4 regions of the Streptomyces changchenzhani genome follow, and region 4 is predicted to be linked to each of the others. Evidence: riboswitches for the same ligand, from Rfam matches in the RefSeq annotation. Region 4 holds a riboswitch; each other region holds the start of a gene.

Region 1 (3,253 bases), on a different contig from region 4:
GCGCAGGCCCAGCTGGAGCGCGAGTGGCTCGACCGGCTCGGCACGGTCGCCGGCCGCGCCGACGAACTCTGCCGCTACGCCGTCCTGTTCGGCGACCCGCAGCTTGCACTGACCGCGGTCGGGCGCGTGCTGGACGTCACCGCGCAAGAGGTGCAGGCAGCCGCCAGGGCCAGGCTCCGCCCGGACAACAGGGTGGTCCTGGTGTACGAACCCACCCAGGCCGACGCGGACGCCGCCGACGAGACCGAAGAGCAGGAAGGGGCGGACCTGTGACCGACACCGCTGCCGTCAGCATGACGTTCCACCCGCAGCCCGGCGCGGGCACCGCCACCCCGTGGGCCTTTCCCGCCCCCGAGCGCGGCGCCCTGCCCAACGGCCTGACCGTGCTGCGGTGCCACCGCCCCGGCCAGCAGGTCATGGCCGTCGAGATCTTCCTCGCCGCCCCGCTGGAGGCCGAGCCCGAGGGCCTCGACGGCATCGCCACGATCATGGCGAGGGCCTTCTCCGAGGGCACCGACAAGCACTCCGCCGAGGAGTTCGCCGCAGAGCTGGAGCGCTGCGGCGCCACCCTCGACGCGTACGCGGACCACCCCGGCCTCCGGGTCTCCCTGGAGGTCCCGGTCTCCCGGCTGCCCAAGGCGCTCGGCCTGCTGGCCGACGCGCTGCGCGCACCGGCCTTCGCGGACGCCGAGATCGAGCGTCTGGTGGCCAACAGGCTCGACGAGATCCCGCACGAGGCGGCCAACCCGTCGCGGCGCGCCGCCAAGCAGCTCTCCAAGGAGCTGTTCCCGGCCACCTCGCGCATGTCGCGCCCCCGCCAGGGCACCGAGGAAACGGTCAAGTGCATCGACGCCGCCGGCGTCAAGGGCTTCTACGACGCGCATGTGCGCCCGGCGACGGCCACCGCCGTGGTCGTCGGTGACCTCGAAGGTGTCGACCTGGACGCCGTACTGGCCGAGACCCTCGGGGTCTGGACGGGCAACACCGCCCCGGCCCGTCCCGTGCCGCCGATCACCGCCGACGACACGGGCCGCGTCGTCATCGTGGACCGGCCGGGCGCCGTGCAGACGCAGCTGCTCATCGGCCGGATCGGCGCCGACCGGCACGACCGTGTGTGGTCGGCCCAGGTGCTCGGTACGTACTGCCTGGGCGGCACCCTCACCTCGCGTCTCGACCGCGTCCTGCGCGAGGAGAAGGGCTACACCTACGGCGTGCGCGCCTTCGGCCAGGTGCTGCGCTCCGCCGCGCCCTCCTCGGAGGGCGCGGCCACCGGCGCCGCGATGCTCGCCATCAGCGGCTCGGTGGACACCGAGTCCACCGGACCCGCGCTCGACGACCTCTGGAAGGTGCTGCGCACCCTCGCGGCCGGCGGCCTCACGGACGCCGAGCGCGATGTCGCCGTCCAGAACCTGGTGGGTGTCGCGCCGCTCAAGTACGAGACGGCCGCCGCGGTCGCCGGCACGCTGGCCGATCAGGTCGAGCAGCAGCTGCCCGACGACTTCCAGGCCCAGCTGTACGCACGCCTCGCCGAGACGGGCACGGTGGAGGCCACCGCGGCCGTCGTCAGCGCCTTCCCCGAGGACCGTCTGGTCACGGTGCTCGTCGGGGACGCGTCGCAGATCGAGGAGCCCGTCAGGGCCCTCGGTATCGGTGACGTGACGGTGGTAACGGGCTGAGTCCGTACTACCTCACTCACATAGAGGCGCATAGCGGGACGTAGAGGGACCTCGGTGGCCAACAAGCCGCCGGGGTCCTTCTCATATGTCCGTTTTGTTGTGGTGGTTGCCTGTCTGGTATGTGGGGTGCGTTACAAAACGCTCTGTCTGTTTGGTGATTGAAAGATGTGCCGTTTAGCGTCGGTCCGGCTGTCCGTCAGCATGAGCCGCAGCCGCGGCACCGGACAGTCATCGCCGAGTCCCCGTCAGGCGCGAGCCTGGGGAGCCGGGGACCCATTCAGTCCCTGGGGTGAATCGGACGCCTCCGTACCCCGGAGGGGCCCGTAGGAGACCTTCCTGCTCCGAACCCGTCAGCTAACCCGGTAGGCGAGAAGGAAGGAAAGGACCAGCCCCTCCATGGCGTTCAGCCGCACCACCGGTAAGCACCGGCGTCCCAGCCGCATGACGCGCAGAGGCGCGAACATCGCAGGCGTTGCCGCCCTCGCGACGACCGGCGTCATCGGAACGCTCGCCTCCCCGGCCGTCGCCGCCGAGGGCAAGGGCGCAGGCGCGGCCCTCTCCGTCGAGGACACCGGCCTGACCCAGGCCATCGACATCAACGACTCCCTGGCCGACCAGATAGCCGCCCAGGCCAAGGCGCAGCAGCAGGCCGCGGACAAGGCCGAGCGCAAGGCCGCGGCCGAGCGCAGGGCCGCCGCGGAGCGCAAGGCGGAAGCCGAGCGCAAGGCCGAGGCGAAGGCCAAGAAGCAGCGCGCCGAGCGCGAGGCCAAGGAGCGCGCCGCGCGTGCCGCCGAGCGCAAGCGCCTCACCTCGTACACGCTCCCGGTCTCCGGCTCCGCCGTGACCACCGGCTACAAGTCCGGCGGCTCGCTCTGGTCCTCCGGCAGCCACTCCGGCGTCGACTTCCGTGCCGCGTCCGGCAGTTCCGTCGTGGCCGTCGGCGCGGGCACCGTCGTCGAGGCCGGCTGGGGAGGCGCGTACGGCAACAACGTCGTCGTCAAGATGAACGACGGCACGTTCACGCAGTACGGCCACCTCTCGTCCATCACCGCCACCGTCGGCCAGGCCGTCACGCCCGGCCAGCAGATAGGTGTCTCGGGCTCGACCGGCAACTCGACAGGACCGCACCTGCACTTCGAGGCCCGTACGAGCGCCGAGTACGGCTCGGACATGGACCCCGTCGCGTACCTGCGCGGACACGGCGTCAACGCCTGAGACCGCCGAGCGGGCCCCTGAGGGCCGGCCCGCTGCCCGCCGCACTGAGCATTCCCGAAGGCCCCGGCTTCCCGCCGGGGCCTTCGGCGTACGCGGTGCGACCGTGCGTACCTCTGCCCGTACACAGTCCTTCGGGGATGGCCGAAAGATATCCATGAATTCAGGCTGCCCATCGGAAATTCGCGGTTGCTGCAATAGAGTCGCAGAACAGGAGTGGATCGACCGCGTTTCGCGGGGATTAAGGCGGAGGTTCGGCCATGCGCATTCCCGCGCATTCGGTATGCACGGCAATTCGTGACGACATCGTCTCCGGTGTCTTCGCGCGCGGCGGCCGGCTCACCGAGGAGCTGCTGGCGCGCCGC
Region 2 (3,253 bases), on a different contig from region 4:
GAGCCGGCCGCGCACGGCGAGGTTGGCATAGCGGAATGTGTGCTCGGGGACACGATCGTCGAGGAGAACGGCCAGCCGGTCCGCCCAGCCGATGTACGCACCGCCGGGTCCGGGGTCTCCGACCCCCTCCGTGAAGCTGTCCCCGATCGCCGCGTACGACCCTACGGTCCCTGCCCTGAATGATCTCGCATCGTCTCCCACGTCGGCCAATCCTCCACTGGACCAAGTGACCTACGCCACCGTAGGGAGGGGTTGACGCCGGTGAGAAAGGACACCGGTCAAGTTTGGGTCAACCCCGGAATACGCCTGATCGACCCCGGTCAACACGTACGCCCCCTTCCGGGCCGGCGTGCGGCGCGGAAGGGGGCGTAAGGAAGGCGATGCCCGGTGCCCGAAGAGGGGACGTGCGTCAGACGGAGACGCCGTGGCCGCGCAGGTAGCCCAGCGGGTCTATGTCGGAACCGTAGCTCGGGCCGGTCCTGATCTCGAAGTGCAGGTGCGGTCCTGTGGAGTTGCCGGTGCTGCCGGAGAGACCGATCTGCGTGCCGCCGGTGACGCTCTGGCCGGACGAGACGGACAGCGAGGACAGGTGGGCGTACTGCGAGTAGCGGCCGTCGTTGTGCTTGATGACGACCTCGTTGCCGTACGAGCCGCTCCAGCCCGCGGAGACGACGGTGCCTGCGCCGACGGCCTTGACCGAGGTGCCGCTGGACGCGGAGAAGTCGACGCCCGTGTGGTAGCCGCTGGACCAGCTGCCGCCGGAGGCGCGGTAGGGGGTGGTGACGCCCGCGGAGACCGGCGCGGTGAAGCCGGAGGAGGACGCCGCCGTGGAGGCGGTGCCCGCCGACTCGGACTTCTCGGGCTGGCTCGCGGAGGAGGAGGACTGCGAGGAGGGCGACTTCGGCTGCGCTGCGGGTGCGGCGGCCTTGGCCGACGACTGGGCCGCGGACGACGGGGCGGCGCCTGCCGCCTTCGCGCCGATGCTGAGCTTCATGCCCGGCATGATCAGCCCGGGGTTGTCGCCGACGGTCGACCGGTTGTCCTCGTAGAGCTTCTGCCAGCCGCCGCGCACGTTCTGCGTCTCGGCGATCTTCGACAGGTAGTCGCCGGAGACCACGGCGTACGTCTTGCTACCGGTCTTCTTCGGCTGCTGCTTCTGCTGCGAGATCTGCGAGGCGGCAGCGGCGGGCGCGGCCTTCTCGGGAGCCACGGCGGGGGCGGTTGCCGGTGCGGCGTTCTCCGCCGCGTTGGCACCGGTGGCAGCGATGAACGGAAGCGCGAGTGCGGCTCCGCCCGTTCCCGCGGCGACGAATCCACGGGTGATCGAGTTGGACCTCGGGCGGCGGTGCTTACCCTTTGCGGGCATGGCGAATTTCCTCTCCGGCGCCTACGAGGTGAGCTGTCGGGTTCGGACTGGAGATGCCCGGCCACGCGAATGCGCGACTTAACCCCGAGCCGGTCCGGAATTCCGGATACCGGCGTACTACCTGGGTCCCCCGCTCCTGCCACACGTGAGTGTTGTGGGGTTTCCGGGCGGTGGCAGGATTCGGCGATCCACCCGGATTGACGGTGACCGTAAGCCGACGAGGCGCCCCCGAACAAGCCGATCGGGACAATCGGCCATGGCTGGTCATCGCCCTGCGGCGGTCCCACGGGGAATTGTCGTCACACTCCGTGGACTACGGATCTCCACGCCCCGCCCACGACCTGGTATTCGGCTTCACGGCTTCGCCACACACCGTCACGAATATGATCCTGCTCACCAGCAGGCCCGCAATCCCCCTTACTCACAAGGGGTGTTACCCACAAATAGACCGATTCGCCCGAAGTACTAGACACCTCCCGAAGCGCGCCACCGTTGTACGAATTCGCCTGCCGCCCGGCGCCCTTCCTCCACCAGCGCGTCACGCTCGTCCGGCGCGATCCCGAAGTCGGTGATCCGCACTCCGGCGCAGTCGACGACCAGGGTCCGCTGCCGGACGCCGGACCGTTCCAGGTGGGTCTGGTCGCGGCCGACCAGTGCCGTCACCACCACTTCCCCGGGCGGGCACGGCCGAGACGACGATTGCCTCAAGTACTCATGTCGTATCGTCGAATGGTGCCCAGATCGGCGAGCAACGCCGACGGCAGACACTTCAGGAGCCACCGTGACGCAGCAGCTGCCGCAGGTCCCGTCGACAGAGCCCGACCTTGCCGGAGTGCGCAACTTCCGTGATGTGGGTGGCCTGCCGACCGTGGACGGCCGGCGGGTGCGGCACGGTGTGCTCTTCCGCAGCGGGCACCTGGCGCACGCCACCGCCGCCGACGCGGTGTTCCTCGACTCACTCGGCCTCCACACGATCTTCGACTTCCGCAATGAGGCGGACCAGAAGCTGGAGGGCCCGGACGTCGAGCTGGCGGGCGTACGCAATGTGAACCTGCCACTGACCGACCCGGCCGACGGCGCCGTGTTCTGGAAGATGGTCCGCGACGGCGACCTCGACGAGCTGCGCGAGATCCTCGCGGACGGCAAGGCCGCGGGCCGGATGTCCGACACGTACCGCGAGATCATCAAGGAGCGCACCGGCGAGCACAGCCGGGTGCTGCACGCACTGGCCGAGGACAGCGTCCCGGCCCTGATGCACTGCGCGGCCGGCAAGGACCGCGCGGGGCTCTCGATAGCGGTGTCGCTGCTGGCGGTCGGTGTCGAGCGCGAGGCCATCGTGGCCGACTACCTCAAGTCGAACGACCTGCACCGCCGCTACAAGGTCAGCCGCAGCGACAACTCCCCCGTCGGGATGTCCCCCGAGGTCATGGAGCTGCTCAGCCCGCTCTTCGAGGCCCGCGCCGAGTACCTCGACGCCGCCTTCGAGACCATCGAGGAGGTCTGGGGCGGCACCGAGCGTTACCTCGCGGAGGGCCTGAGCGTCTCCCCCGAGACGCGCGAGCGGCTGCGGCTGCGGCTGCTCGACGCGGGCTGAGCGCTTCGCTGCTCCGCTTCGGTCGGCGCTCGACTCGGTCAGCGCTCGGCGCCGAGCGTGAAGAGCAGATAGACGAAGGCCGCGAAGAGGTGACCGGCGACCACGTACACGAAGAGCCGGATCATCAGCCCCCTGGGGAACTTGTCCTCGACGATGCCGCGCTTGGCGGGCCTCACACCCGCCTCTTCGCCGGCCTGCTCGTCGTCGGCCTTCTCGTCGATGGCCTTCTCATCGATCGTTTCGTCCGGCATGTCAGATCTCCTGAGGTAGGCAGAGCCCGGCGGCGGCGCTCT
Region 3 (3,253 bases), on a different contig from region 4:
CGAGCCGGTCCAACGTCGTCTCTGCGAACCCTCCGTCCGCCTGCCGGTACCGCACCTCGATCATGTCGGCACCCGAAACCGCCGTACGGCCCAAACGATCTGCCACCGCCACCCCTGCTGTACGCAACCAAGTGACCACCGATCGTGATCCAGGGTGAGACTGCCCAGCCACTGCGGCGTACCATGCGAGAGCGGGCCCTGAAGTCGCCTCCAGGGCCCTAAGGTCACTCGCCGGAGCGATTCTCAATAGCGTGTCGGAAACGACAAGTTGACGACAGAACGTTGAGAATCCGACAGATCTATTGAGTCCCTACAGTGCGCGGTGTGTACTACGCCGGGCGCACGCTGCCGTAGATCGGCATGTAGTAGATCGACTCCTCGCGGACGTACGCGCCGGGCTTGGGCGCGTGGATCATCTTGCCGTCGCCGATGTAGATGCCGACATGGCTGATGTCGTCGTAGAAGAAGACCAGGTCACCCGGCTTCAGGTCGTCGGTCGCGATCCGTGTGCCGACCTCCACCTGGTCCCAGGTGGTCCGCGGCAGATCAACGCCCGCGGCCTTCCACGCGCCCTGGGTCAGCCCGGAGCAGTCGTACGAACTCGGGCCCGCGGCGCCCCAGACGTACGGCTTGCCGATCTGGGCGCGGGCGAAGGCCAGCACCTTCTCGGCCTTGGCCGCGTACGCGCCACCGGACTCGCTGCCGCCGCCCGTACCCGTGCCCGGGGCGGTGCCTGAGCCCGTCCCGGTGCCCGTACCCGTGCCGCTGCCCGCGCCGTCCTCCTGCGGGGCCGCTTCCTCCTGGCGCTTGCGCTCGGCGTCGGCTCTGTCCTTCGCCTCTGCCTTGGCCTTCGCCTCGGCCTTGCGGGTGGCCTCGGCCTCCCGCTCCTTCTCCAGCGCCGCGAGCCGGGCCTTCTCCTCGGCGGTGAGATCCGACAGCATCTCGCGCGCCTTGGCGAGCTTCTTCTGGACGTCCTGCTTGGAGGCCTTGAGCGCGGCCTGCGACTCGGTGAGCTTCTCCAGGCTGCGGGTCGCCTCGGCGCGCTCCTTGGAGGCTTCTTCCTGCTTCTGTTCGTAGTCGGTGATGTACGACTTCTGACGTTCCGTCATGCGGTCCATCAGCTGGTTCTGGTCGAAGTACTGCTGCGGGCTGTCCGCGAGCAGCAGCGCCGCGGTCGGGGTGACCGTGCCCGACCGGTACTGCGCGGCGGCGTAGTTGCCGAGCTTGCGCCGCGATTCGTTGAGCTTCTCGGTGCGCTTGGCGACGTCGTCGAGCAGTCCGTCCACCGATTTGCGCTGGCCCTCGGTGGCTTCCTTCGCCTTGTTGTAGCTCTGGGTGGAGGTTCCGGCCTGCCGGTAGAGGTCGTCGACCTTCTTCTGCACTTCCTCGACGGTCGGATTGGGGCTCGGCTCATTCGGCGCGGCCTGGGCGCTCTGCCCCAGCAGGCTGATGGAGGCTATGGCGGCCGTCGTCATACCGACGGCGGGTGCGGTGGTACGTAGCCGGGTGCGCGATTTGCGATGCGATGCCAAGGTCGGCATTTTCCTTCCGTGGACCGCCTACCGGGTTAGCTGTCGGGTTCGGGCGGAACGGAAGGCTGCCCTACGGTCCGTGGGGAACTCGGACCGATTCACCCCAGTGGTGCGTGTGGGTCCCCGGTTCCGAACTGCCTTGCGGCAGTACGAATTCGGCGTGGGCGACTCGGTCCGGCGCCGATCGCCGGTGGAGGTACAAGCCGCCCGACGCAGCACGCTAGCCAATGCGTGTGACCGCTGGGAAGCCCGATGTTCGATATGCCCGATACGTTTTCGTTACCTTGATGTAGAGGTGGCGTGAGAGGGGTGGAGATGTGGCGGAGGTCACGGACGAATGCGGTTGGCGAAGCGGTCGGCGCGGCCCGGTACGGCCGTCGCCGACGGGATTCGCGGGCATTCCGGGGCGGGGTGTCAGTGGGCCCGCCTAAACTTGGTGAACGATGAGCAGCCTCTTTGACGACAGCTTCCTGGCCGACCTCCAGCCGACGGCGGAGGCGACTCCGCCGCCCCCCGAGGGGCACGCCGCGGAGGAGGTCCCGCACGACCTCTTCGAGGGTGCCTTCGCGGCGCCCCCGGCGCCCAGGGACGCGTACTACCGTGGCGGCGCACCGCGCCCCGTGACGGATGTTGCCGCGCTGCTCGACGGGCTGAACGAGGAGCAGCGCGCCGCTGTCGTGCACGCCGGTTCGCCGCTGCTCATCGTGGCGGGGGCCGGCTCGGGCAAGACCCGGGTGCTGACCCACCGGATCGCGTATCTGCTGGCCAATCGGGGTGTGCACCCCGGCCAGATCCTCGCGATCACCTTCACCAACAAGGCCGCGGGCGAGATGAAGGAGCGCGTCGAGGAGCTCGTCGGCCCGCGCGCGGGCGCGATGTGGGTCTCGACCTTCCACAGCGCGTGCGTCCGTATCCTGCGCCGCGAGTCGAAGAAGCTCGGCTTCACGTCTTCGTTCTCGATCTACGACGCTGCGGACTCGAAGCGCCTGATGGCGCTCGTCTGCCGCGATCTGGATCTCGACCCGAAGAAGTTCCCGCCTAAGGCCTTCAGTGCCAAAGTCTCGAATCTGAAGAACGAGCTGATCGACGAGGAGACCTTCGCCGGTCAGGCCGCCGACGGCTTCGAGAAGATGCTGGCCGAGGCGTACGCGATGTACCAGGCGCGGCTGCGCGAGGCCAACGCGCTGGACTTCGACGACATCATCATGACCACGGTGCACCTGCTCCAGGCGTTCCCGGACGTCGCCGAGCACTACCGGCTGCGCTTCCGGCACGTCATGGTCGATGAGTACCAGGACACCAACCACGCGCAGTACACCCTCGTGCGCGAGCTGGTCGGTCCGTCCGGTGAGGACAAGGCCCCGGCCGAGCTGTGCGTCGTCGGTGACGCCGACCAGTCGATCTACGCCTTCCGCGGGGCCACCATTCGTAACATCCTCCAGTTTGAGGAGGATTACCCCAACGCGAAGACGATCATGCTGGAGCAGAACTACCGCTCCACGCAGACGATCCTCACCGCCGCCAACGCCGTCATCGAGCGAAACGAGAACCGCCGCCCGAAGAATCTGTGGACGGACGCCGGAGCGGGCGCCCTGATCACCGGCTATGTCGCGGACACCGAGCACGACGAGGCGCAGTTCATCGCCGAGGAGATCGACCGCCTGACCGACGCGGGCGACGCAAAGGCCAGCGACATCGCGATCTTCTACCGTACGAACGCG
Region 4 (3,253 bases):
GTCCCCGCCTTCGGTCTGCTGACCTGGCTGGCGGTCTGGACGCGCCAGCGCGAGTTGCGCACCGTCTCCGCCGCGCTGCCCGCCTACGCGGACGCGGGCTGGCTGGGCGCCCACGAACCGCTCGCGCTGTCCTCCATGCGCGCCCGCTCGCTGGCGCGCGATGCCGCGGCCCGGGTGCACGGCGGCCGGGCGGCGGCTCGTACGGTCGCGGAGTACGAGGCCTTCGCGACCTCCCTGGCCTTTCTGCGCCACCGGGCCCGCCGCGGCACTGTGGGCCCGGACTTCGTGGCGCGCGAGCAGGAGCTGCTGCACCATCTGTGGCAGCGCAAGGGAGTGGCCGGGCCCGCGCTGGAGTACGCGGCGCGGGCGACGGGCCGGGTGTGGACGCCGCCGCCCCGGGCACCGTTCCACCCCGCGCCACCACATACCGCCGCGCCGCCGTACCGGCCCACACCGCCGTACCACCACCCCATACCGCCGCAGCGTCCCGCGCCGAAGCCGGGCTACGCCCCCCACCAGGACTACCCGACGTACAACCCGTACCGGCAGCTGTAGGCGCCATCAGGCCAGGTCAAGGGGTGGCCGGGTCAGGCCGACGCGGCCGTGAGCCGGCCCGGGGTCTCAGACGCTGAGGCCCTTGCCGCGCAGCCAGGACGCCGGGTCGACGCCGTCGCCGCCGGGTGTGTGCACTTCGAGGTGCAGGTGCGGGCCCGTCACATTGCCGGTGGCACCGACGTTGCCGATGGTCTCGCCCGTGCCGACATTGCCTGAGGTGACGCTCATCGAGGAGAGGTGGCAGTACCAGATCTCCGTACCGTCATCGAGTTCGAGGACGATGCGGTAGCCGTACGAACCCGACCAGCCCGCCGACTTGATGGTCCCGCCGTGCACGGCCTTCACCGGCGTGCCCGTCGGGGCGGCGAAGTCGAGACCGGTGTGCTGACCGGAGGACCACATCGCGCCGGACTGGCCGTAGGTGGAGGTGAGCGTGTACGAGGAGGTGGGCAGGGAGTAGCTGGCGGCCAGGTTGGCGAGCCGCTTCGCCTCGGCCTTGGCCTCGGCCGCTTCCTCCGCCTTGCGCTTCTTCTCGGCGGCGTCGGCCTTCGCCTCGTCCTGCTGGCCCTTCGCCTCGGCCGCGGCCTGCTCGGCGGCGGCCGACTCTGCGGTCTGCTTGGCCTCGGCGTCCGCGGCGGCCTGCTGCTGGTCGGCCTGCTGGAGGATGCGGGCGCGGAGCACCTCGCTGGCGTCGGTGGTGCCCTGCTGCGCGTCGGCGGTGCTGACACCGGCCGTGGTGAGCGGGGTGGCTGCGACGATCGCTTCGCCCGTGGTGACGCCGGAGTCGTCGTCCGAGTCGTCGCCGAGCAGGGCGCCCATGCCGGGAAGGGACTTGGCGTCGGGGAGCGAGTCGGTTATCGCGTCGGGAAGGGAGATCGAGACGGCCGGCTTGTCCTGCGCGGTGGCGATGCCGCCCGCGCCGACCGCGGCGATGACACCGACACCCAGAACCGTCGAGCTTCGGGCGATGCCGCCGCGCTGCTTGGCCACGCGGTGCTTGCCACGTACGGGACGAATGGAGTCCTCAGTGGGATTCCACTCTTCCCAGTTCCCCTCCCCGCGGATGAGGTCAGCGGGGTCGTTCTGCACCCCGTAGGGGGGCAGGGGGGCTACTGGGGCAGGGGTGTTGGACGCCACGGAGGCGTGCTCCTTTCCTTCCTTCTCGCCTACCGGGTTAGCTGACGGGTTCGGAGCAGGAAGGTCTCCTACGGGCCAGGTTCGGCCCGATTCACCCCAAGGAACATGGTTCCCCGGTTCCCTTGCGGAATTCGGCGCGTGCGCACGGTGCCGCCTCTTGCGACGACTGGGACAACCGCGCTGCGTTATCGAACGTTAATAGAGACACGGTCCGGTTCCAAGCCGTTCCAGATGATCGTTAACGACTTCGCCACAGACTTAGCGGGACACAATCGGTCACAGTGGGTCGAGTTGATCGCCACTCAGGAAACATCGTTTTCTTGACGGTTCATCAACTGTTATGCGCAGTGGTGCATTATGACTACAGAGCGTGGCAACACGTCCGAACGTGACTGTTTCAGCGCCCGCCGGGATCGGAACGCGACCCGGACCCACCCGCCGCACCACCGGACCCACTCGCCGCACCGCCCGCCGCCTCGGGCCTCTGCTGCCCGGCCCGCCTGACGATCTCCACGGTCCTGCGCCGGTCCTGCTGCCCCTCGGAGGGCCGCCCGACCGCCAGCAGCGCCATGTCGTCCGTGGACCGGCCGCCGGTGTGCAGCCGTACGTCGTCGATGATCGCGCCCAGCAGTTCCTCGGGCCCCGGAAAGATCCTGCCCCGCAGCCGCGTCTGCGGGTCATAGAAGACGCCCGCCGCGTTGCGGGCCTCGGACAGCCCGTCGGTGTAGAGGAGGAGCGTCGCCCCCGCCGGGTAGGCGAACTCCCGCGCCCGGTCCGGCCACACCCCCAGCTCGGCCATCCCCAGCGGCAGCGCGGCCTCGGCCGGCTCGATGACGTCCAGCGCCCCGTCGGCGTACAGCAGCAGCGGCTCGGGATGGCCGCGGTTGACCAGCCGTACGACGCCACCGTCCCGCGAGATCTCGGCGAGCACGGCGGTGGTGAAGCCCTCGAAGGCGTCGAGGCCGTCCCGCCGCGTCCCTTCCCGCGCCAGCGCCCGCTCCAGCCGCTGCGCGACGCCTTCCAGCGAGGTCTCCTGCTCGGCGGCCTCCCGAAAGGCCCCGATGACCACGGCGACGGCCTCCACGGCGTCCAGCCCCTTGCCCCTGACGTCCCCCACCACCAGGCGCACGCCGTACGGAGTGTCCTGCACGGCGAAGAGGTCGCCGCCGATGAACGCGTCCGCCTGCGCCGCCTCGTAGCGCGCCGCGACGTGCAGTCCGGCGATCCGGTCGGCGGGCGTCGGCAGTACGGCGCGCTGGGCCGCCTCGGCGATCTCCCGCGCGGAGGCGAGCCTGCGGTCGCCGCGCCGTACGACGCGGTTGATGACCACCGCGAGGGCGGCCACGGTGACCACGGTGACCAGCTCGGTGATGGCCTCGACCTCGGTCGCGGTTCCGGTGCGCTGGTGCAGCCCGGCGACGGCGAGTGTCGAGGCGACGCCGGTCACCACCGTGTTGCTGAGGGAGAAGAGCGGCGCGGCGATCAGCGGGGCTGCGGCGAAGAGGGGCGACGCGGTGAAGTTCGACGGGGTCAGGACATCGAAGAAGAATCCGCCGACGAT

The links. Region 4 has a riboswitch for cyclic di-AMP ahead of ABCR94_RS05210 (M23 family metallopeptidase). Riboswitches for the same ligand answer to the same signal wherever they lie in the genome.
Region 1: linked by a shared signal. The riboswitch ahead of ABCR94_RS17935 (M23 family metallopeptidase) and the one ahead of ABCR94_RS05210 (M23 family metallopeptidase) in region 4 are both predicted to bind cyclic di-AMP.
Region 2: linked by a shared signal. The riboswitch ahead of ABCR94_RS28670 (M23 family metallopeptidase) and the one ahead of ABCR94_RS05210 (M23 family metallopeptidase) in region 4 are both predicted to bind cyclic di-AMP.
Region 3: linked by a shared signal. The riboswitch ahead of ABCR94_RS25220 (C40 family peptidase) and the one ahead of ABCR94_RS05210 (M23 family metallopeptidase) in region 4 are both predicted to bind cyclic di-AMP.

Annotation. Positions count from the first base shown of each region.
Region 1 is NZ_JBDHNH010000005.1:214,127-217,379, forward strand. Features, by position in the region: gene ABCR94_RS17925 (M16 family metallopeptidase) at 1-273, shown strand, start outside; gene ABCR94_RS17930 (M16 family metallopeptidase) at 294-1,676, shown strand; cyclic di-AMP (ydaO/yuaA leader) riboswitch at 1,899-2,059, shown strand; gene ABCR94_RS17935 (M23 family metallopeptidase) at 2,073-2,891, shown strand; gene ABCR94_RS17940 (GntR family transcriptional regulator) at 3,149-3,253, shown strand, end outside.
Region 2 is NZ_JBDHNH010000010.1:42,259-45,511, forward strand. Features, by position in the region: gene ABCR94_RS28665 (SGNH/GDSL hydrolase family protein) at 1-201, opposite strand, end outside; gene ABCR94_RS28670 (M23 family metallopeptidase) at 410-1,366, opposite strand; cyclic di-AMP (ydaO/yuaA leader) riboswitch at 1,370-1,546, opposite strand; gene ABCR94_RS28675 (hypothetical protein) at 1,832-2,029, opposite strand; gene ABCR94_RS28680 (tyrosine-protein phosphatase) at 2,148-2,960, shown strand; gene ABCR94_RS28685 (DUF6126 family protein) at 2,999-3,211, opposite strand; gene ABCR94_RS28690 (helix-turn-helix domain-containing protein) at 3,213-3,253, opposite strand, start outside.
Region 3 is NZ_JBDHNH010000008.1:243,833-247,085, reverse strand. Features, by position in the region: gene ABCR94_RS25225 (TnsA-like heteromeric transposase endonuclease subunit) at 1-64, opposite strand, end outside; gene ABCR94_RS25220 (C40 family peptidase) at 330-1,541, opposite strand; cyclic di-AMP (ydaO/yuaA leader) riboswitch at 1,541-1,703, opposite strand; gene pcrA (DNA helicase PcrA) at 1,976-3,253, shown strand, end outside.
Region 4 is NZ_JBDHNH010000001.1:1,085,033-1,088,285, reverse strand. Features, by position in the region: gene ABCR94_RS05215 (PrsW family intramembrane metalloprotease) at 1-555, shown strand, start outside; gene ABCR94_RS05210 (M23 family metallopeptidase) at 622-1,692, opposite strand; cyclic di-AMP (ydaO/yuaA leader) riboswitch at 1,704-1,839, opposite strand; gene ABCR94_RS05205 (PP2C family protein-serine/threonine phosphatase) at 2,090-3,253, opposite strand, start outside.